One region of the Paenibacillus apii genome, then DNA from elsewhere that is predicted to be linked to it. Evidence: predicted binding sites of a transcription regulator. Region 1 holds the regulator's gene; the other holds the start of a gene.
The links. The regulator NrdR, encoded in region 1, represses ribonucleotide reductase genes. The targets are predictions, from matches to a motif close to AACACNATATATNGTGTT.
Positions count from the first base shown of each region.

Region 2: a site for NrdR is predicted at 2,105-2,122, ahead of G5B47_RS18880 (adenosylcobalamin-dependent ribonucleoside-diphosphate reductase). Genes of this name have one in related genera too.

Region 1 covers NZ_JAAKGU010000004.1:360,312-363,723, forward strand. The annotation lists gene G5B47_RS11860 (manganese efflux pump) at 1-213, shown strand, start outside; gene coaE (dephospho-CoA kinase) at 223-822, shown strand; gene G5B47_RS11870 (lytic transglycosylase domain-containing protein) at 819-1,385, shown strand; gene G5B47_RS11875 (alpha/beta-type small acid-soluble spore protein) at 1,466-1,696, opposite strand; gene nrdR (transcriptional regulator NrdR) at 1,823-2,299, shown strand; tRNA gene G5B47_RS11885 (tRNA-Ala) at 2,500-2,575, shown strand; tRNA gene G5B47_RS11890 (tRNA-Lys) at 2,589-2,661, shown strand; gene G5B47_RS11895 (hypothetical protein) at 3,019-3,225, shown strand.
Region 2 covers NZ_JAAKGU010000010.1:5,946-9,357, forward strand. The annotation lists gene G5B47_RS18880 (adenosylcobalamin-dependent ribonucleoside-diphosphate reductase) at 1-1,918, opposite strand, end outside; gene G5B47_RS18885 (DEAD/DEAH box helicase) at 2,343-3,412, shown strand, end outside.

The DNA of each region.
Region 1 (3,412 bases):
CTTTCGCTCGACGCTTTCGGGGCGGGCCTCGGGGCCGCGCTCCTCGGATTTAATCCGCTCTGGACGTCGCTTGTGATCGCTCTGTTCAGCGGCAGCATTCTGGTTCTGGGGCTGAACACGGGACTGCGTTTTGCCGGAAGCGTCTGGATGAAGCGCGCCTCGGTGCTGCCCGCTCTGCTCTTGATTGCCATAGGAATATTGAAGCTGTTATGAGGTGAAAACATGATTATGGGCTTAACCGGAGGAATTGCCTCCGGAAAAAGCACCGTGTCCGCCATTCTCGCCGAGAAGGGGGCAAAGGTCGTTGATGCCGACGCCATTGCCCGGGAGGTTATGCTCCCCGGACACGAGGTGCTGGCCGCCGTTGTGAAATATTTTGGCGAGGGGATATTGCTCCCTGATGGAACGCTAAACCGTAACAAGCTGGGGGAAATTGTATTTAATGATCCTGAAGCCCTCAAGGCTCTGAATGGAATGACCCATCCGGCCATCCGCCGGATTACCCGGGAACGGATGCAGGCCTTCGACCGGGAAGCGCCGGAACGTCTGGTTATTGCCGATATTCCGCTGCTCTACGAGTCGGGACAGGAGGATATGTTTGAACGGATTTTGGTCGTCTATGTGCCGCGCGATATACAGCTTGAGCGTCTGATGAAACGGAACGGACTGACACGCGAGCAGGCGGAAGCCCGCCTGGACTCGCAAATGGATATCGAGCTGAAACGGGCCAAAGCGGATTATGTCATCAATAACAGCGGGGATGTGGCCGACACCGAGCGGCAGATCGCCGTTTTGTGGGACAGGCTGGGTCTGCCATGCTGAAATGGCTTCGTAAAAAAAGAGTTCTGCTGCTGTTATTTCTCGGCTTTACCGCAATTCTGTTTCTCAGCACCAACTGGATGTCCTTGTTCTACCCGATTTATTATAAAGAAGAAATCCGTACGCACAGCTACACGTATCAGGTTGATCCTTATCTTATAGCGGCCATTATACGGGTAGAGACGAACTACAAGACCGGACGCGAGTCGAAAAAGGGAGCCATCGGGCTGATGCAGCTGATGCCGGACACGGCCAAATGGGCCCTTGAGCAGGCCAAGCTCCCCGATGTCTCGATGAACAGGCTGAAGAATGAGCCTTCCGCCAATATCGAACTGGGTGCCTGGTATTTGCATACCTTGTCCGATGAGTTTGACGGCAACCGCACGGCGGTCATTGCGGCCTATAATGCCGGACCCGGCAAGGTGCAGCGGTGGCTCAAGGAAGGCTCGTGGAACGGAAGCGAAGAGGACGTTAAAAGCATTCCGTTTGGTGAAACCCGCCACTATGTGCAGCGCGTGATTTACTATTACAATCAGTATACGGAGATTTACGGAAACGTTTTTTAGCCTGAGGGTCCACGAGAAAAGAAGTGCCTACAGCCGCTTCGGACCGTTCAGCACTTCTTCGGCAAGCTTATTTGGGCAGATTATTGGAATTGACCTGCCAGTTGTTGTTCAGCCAGGGTTACAAGACGTTTCGTAATGTAACCCCCGATCGAACCGTTCTCATAAGAAGTTTTATTGCCTTGATATCCATCCGGAGAAAGAGTGATACCAAGTTCTTGGGCAACTTCATATTTCAGTTGCTCCAAAGCTGCATTCGCTCTTGGTACGACAAGGTTATTGGTGCTGGATTGACCATTGCTTGCTTGTGCCATTTCTGTTCACCTCCTATCGGTTGGTAACTGTATTATGTGCCGGACATGCCACATTCATAACTCATAATTAAAGGTGTTTTCTGGAAAAGTAAAACCTATAATTTTTGCAAAGGAAGTGATCGGATCATGAAATGCCCATACTGCGACCATACCAACACCAAAGTGCTCGATTCACGTCCAGCCAATGAAAATAAATCGATCCGCCGCAGGCGGGAGTGCGAGAGGTGCAGCCGGCGCTTCACCACGTTCGAGATGGTGGAAGAGACTCCACTGATCGTTATCAAAAAGGACGGCAGCCGCGAAGAGTTCAGCCGCGACAAAATACTCCGGGGTCTCATCCGCGCCTGCGAAAAACGTCCCGTATCCGTCGAGCGGCTCGAGATGATCGTCTCCGAGGTCGAGAAATCGCTGCGCGGCATCGCAGTAGCCGAGGTCGATAGCCAGCAGATCGGCGAGCTTGTCATGGAGCAGCTCTACCCGGTGGACGAAGTGGCTTATGTCCGCTTCGCATCCGTATACCGCCAGTTTAAAGACATCAGTATGTTCATGAAGGAATTAAAGGCCCTCTTGTCCAAAAATCCTTCAGAGACGGACGGACTGTAAGCCCAGGCTTTACAGTTTGTCCGCTCTGAATTCTTCTTACTCCACCGGATGACAATCCGGTGCATGTCCTCCAAAATATTTTTTAAAATAACTGTTGACACATAGCTCGTAATTTTATATGATATAGAAGTCGGCTGCGAGACATGATGCTGCAGAAGACACCAAGAAGCCGATGCATACATATCGGATTTAGATAACATGGGGCCTTAGCTCAGCTGGGAGAGCGCATCGCTGGCAGCGATGAGGTCAGGGGTTCGATCCCCCTAGGCTCCACCATAAATTATTATTTGGACTCTTAGCTCAGTTGGTAGAGCAGTTGACTCTTAATCAATTGGTCCAGGGTTCGAGTCCCTGAGAGTCCATACAAGAAAGAACGGCAGCGATGCCGTTCTTTTGCTGTTGAATTTGCCTATGCTAGGCTTTGGGCGTACTAATAAAAAGCGTTGACCTTATGGGTCAGCGCCTTTTTTTGTAGCCTCTGAAATTTACAACGTTGATGCCATTTTAATCATAACGCAGTACTGAGAAATGTTTTATCAAAATCAAAAAACAATAAAAAATGCACAAGAGAATAAGAAATTAAGCGTGGTAGACTATTTTTTAGAAAAATATTTTTATGTGACAATATTAAAGTTGAATCTGGAGAAGTTGCCATCAACGAAAACTTGATCAATATGGATTTTATGAAAGACCGACAAATCTACAGGTACTTTGGACTTATGGATGATAGTCTCAGTTCCATTTCACATGTATTTGCTTCTGGATTTATTGATGTCGCTTCTCCAAGAACATTAAACTTGCAGGAAATTCAGACAAGGGATTATTGGCCTGAATATTCTGAAATTTACCTTTTTGAAAATCCCTCTGTATTTTCTTACTTAGTGTTAGAAATTTTATGGATGCAGCAACGTACAGGAGATTCTTAGATCCTGATAGCTTGCCCATGTCTTTTCAAGATAGAAAGCTTCTTCGCAAGATGCGTGGAGATCAATTAGCTCAGGCAATGGCCAAGGCGGGGGTTAAGGTGTATCAGGAATCTTGATTCTCCTGAAGAGTTGGGGGCAGACATTTTAATTCCGTATCATGGTCCGGTATTGTATATTTCTGAAAGTG
Region 2 (3,412 bases), on a different contig from region 1:
GCACCTGCGTATCGCGGCTGCCGTCGCGGTAGATCGTCACGCCTTTGCAGCCGAGGTCGAAGGCCAGCTCGTACAGTTCTTTCGTCTCTTCCACCGTAAAGTCGTTCGGGCAGTTCGCCGTCTTAGAGATGGAGCTGTCCACCCAGCGCTGAATCGCTGCCTGTACGCGGATATGATCCTTGGCGGACAGGTCCATGGAGGTTACGAAGTAGTCCGGCAGTTCTTCCCCCGGATGAGCTTCCAGATACTCCTCTGCAATCGGCACGAACTGTTCGTCGAAGCCGAGGCGGCTTTGACGGAAATATTTGAAGGCAAAGTACGGCTCGATTCCGGTCGATGTGCCGACCATCGTTCCTGTGCTGCCTGTCGGTGCTTGGGTAATGACCGTAACGTTGCGCATCCCCTGCTTCGAGACGGCTTCGCCGACCTCTGGATACACTTCAGTCATATTTTTCATAAAGCCGCTAAGCAGGTATTTCTCGGCGTCGAACGCCTGGAAAGAACCTTTCTCTGCCGCGATTCCGGCTGAGGCCAGATAAGCTTCGCGTGCCATAAAGCCGTACAGCTTGTCCAGGAATTCCAGCGATTCAGGGCTGCCGTACCGGATGTTCAGCTTGATCATCAGCTCGGCCAGACCCATTGTTCCAAGACCTACGCGGCGCTCTTTTTTCTGATTGGCTTCGTTCTCCGGGAAATGATACGGCGTCTTGTCGATAACATTATCCAGGAAGCGCACGGAATAGCGGGTTGTCGTCGCCAGATCATCCCAAGCGACATCATGCTTCTCCTCGTCGTAGAACTTGGAGAGGTTGATCGCGGACAGGTTGCAGACGCCCCAGCCCGGCAGCCCTTGCTCGCCGCACGGATTCGTACAAATGATCGGGTTGAAGTACCAGCTGTTGGACATCTGGTTGTAGTATTCCATGAAGACGACGCCCGGCTCCGCCGATTTCCACGCGGATTCAATTATGGTATGCCAGATCTCCCGCGCTTTGACGGTGCGGTAATGGTTGACCTTGCGGCCGGCCGCCTTCCATTTATCCAGATCACCGTCCCAGACTTCGTTATAGTCCGGCTCCGTCGTATCCGGGAAGACGAGATCCCAGTCGAGATCCTCTTTGACCGCCTTCATAAAGGCGTTGCTGACGCAAACCGACAGGTTGGCGTTTGTCACCTGGCCCATCGTCTGTTTGACGGTAATGAAATCGGCCACGTCCGGATGCCAGTCGTTGATCATCAGCATCAGCGCGCCGCGGCGGCTGCCGCCCTGCTCGATCAGGCCCGTCGTATAGCTGAACAGACCGCCCCAGGATACCGCTCCGCTCGAAGAGCCGTTAACACCCTTGACCACAGCACGGCGCGGACGCAGCGAGGACAGGTTAATGCCGACACCGCCGCCGCGAGCCATAATTTCCGTCATCTCGGACAACGTCTCCATAATGCCGCCACGGCTGTCTTTTGGCGAAGGAATGACATAGCAGTTGAACAGCGTCAGTTCGTCGCTCGCACCCGCTCCGGCCGCGATCCGCCCCCCTGGAACAAGCTTCCAGTCATCCAGAATGCTGCGGAATTTATCCGTCCATTCGCGCTGCAGCTCCGGCGTCTTCTCCACGGAAGCCATGGCTCCCGCCAGGCGGTCCCACATTTCTTCCGGTGTTTTTTCAATATTAAGCGTGAGCTTCTCCACATCGGATTTCACCAGCTCGCCGCTTCGCGTCTTGACCGTTACCGTCCGGCCGCTGCGCTCCACGATTTCTCCAACTTCCTTGGTCGGGAACTTCGGGTCATCCTTCGTCAGTACCAGGACCACGTCGCCCACCTTGGCATTATTTGTATCGGCATCCTTCCAGGCATAGCGGTCCAAAAAGATTTTCTCGCTTAGCCCCTCCAGCTGCTGCTTGCGCTTCACTGTACTCAATATAAACAACCTCCCGTAAGTATGATTCGTATTCCGATGTATGTGTCAGGCGGGTTTTCATTTTGTCACCCACAACATGAGCTTCCCTGCCACCATCGTGGCGGCTTTGTAGGCACTCCCGGAAGTTCATCTTGTCAATTACAAATAACCGCTTCTTTTCGGAATAAAACGGCTTTTACCGCATTTGTCACAATATATTGTGTGAAGCGGCCTTTAAACTATACCATATATTGTAGAAAGAGTCTTTGGCGAAATACGGCTGACCATGCCGAAAAATCGCGGCGGATGCCCCTGTTTTCTCCCTGATTCTCTCGTTATTAAAGGCAGACTTCAAAAATAGCAGTTATGAATTCTCTCTTTTGCGCGCATACTACTTATACAATTCACTATGTAAACTTTAGGCCCGCAGGAGGAGACCGCTCTCATGACTCACGTACCCCGCAATAACCCTGAGCAAGAACCAGGTGAGGCTTCCGTTCTCCCCGTGCCTATTTCCTTCGAACGTGAATGGCTGCAGGATCTGGAGTCCCGGCTGGACAAAGGCGGTCCCTGGGGAGACTGGAGGCTGTCCCGGCTGGCAATGGAAGGCGAGGCTTCCGGACTTGTGGAGAGCTTCGAGGAGCTGCAGTGCATGAAGCATCTGGCTTCGCTGTCTCCTCTGCCCCATCAAATCGACACGGCGCAAAAGGTGCTGTTTGAGATGTCGGGACGCGCGATTCTGGCGGACGAGGTCGGCCTTGGCAAGACGATCGAAGCGGGGCTCGTGCTGAAGGAATATCTGGTGCGCGGGCTGGTCTCCAAGGTGCTCATTCTCGTTCCCGCATCGCTGGTGCTTCAGTGGGTACGCGAGCTTAATACGAAGTTCGGCATATCGGCCGTGGCGCAAAAAAAAGCCTACTCCTGGGACAACGACATCGTGGTCGCGTCCATGGATACGGCCAAGCGCGATCCCCACAAGGACCGGCTGATCTCGGGCGAATACGACATGCTGATCATCGACGAAGCCCATAAGCTCAAGAACAAGAAGACGACCAACTACCAATTCGTCCAGCAGCTGCGCAAAAAATACTGCCTGCTCCTCACCGCGACACCGGTGCAGAACGATCTTGGGGAGCTCTTCAATCTCATTACGCTGCTGAAGCCGGGCCAGCTTGGAAATCAGGGGGATTTTGCCGCCAATTTCGTGGTGGACAAGCGCGTGGCCAAGAATGAAGAGCAGCTCAAGGGCGAGTTATCCAAAGTAATGATCCGCAATCGCCGGGGCGAGGGTCCGGTGGCTTTTACGAAGCGGAAGGTGCGGAACGTCCCGCTTACGCTTTCAACCGAAGAACAAACATTATATGACGGAGTCACTTCCTTTGTCAAAGATCAGTATCAGGAGTCGGGCGGGAACCTCAGCAGCATGCTGTCGCTCGTCACCCTGCAGCGGGAGGTGTGCAGCAGCCGGGACGCGGTGTTCGTCACCCTGGTGAATCTGACGAAAAAGCTTCCTGA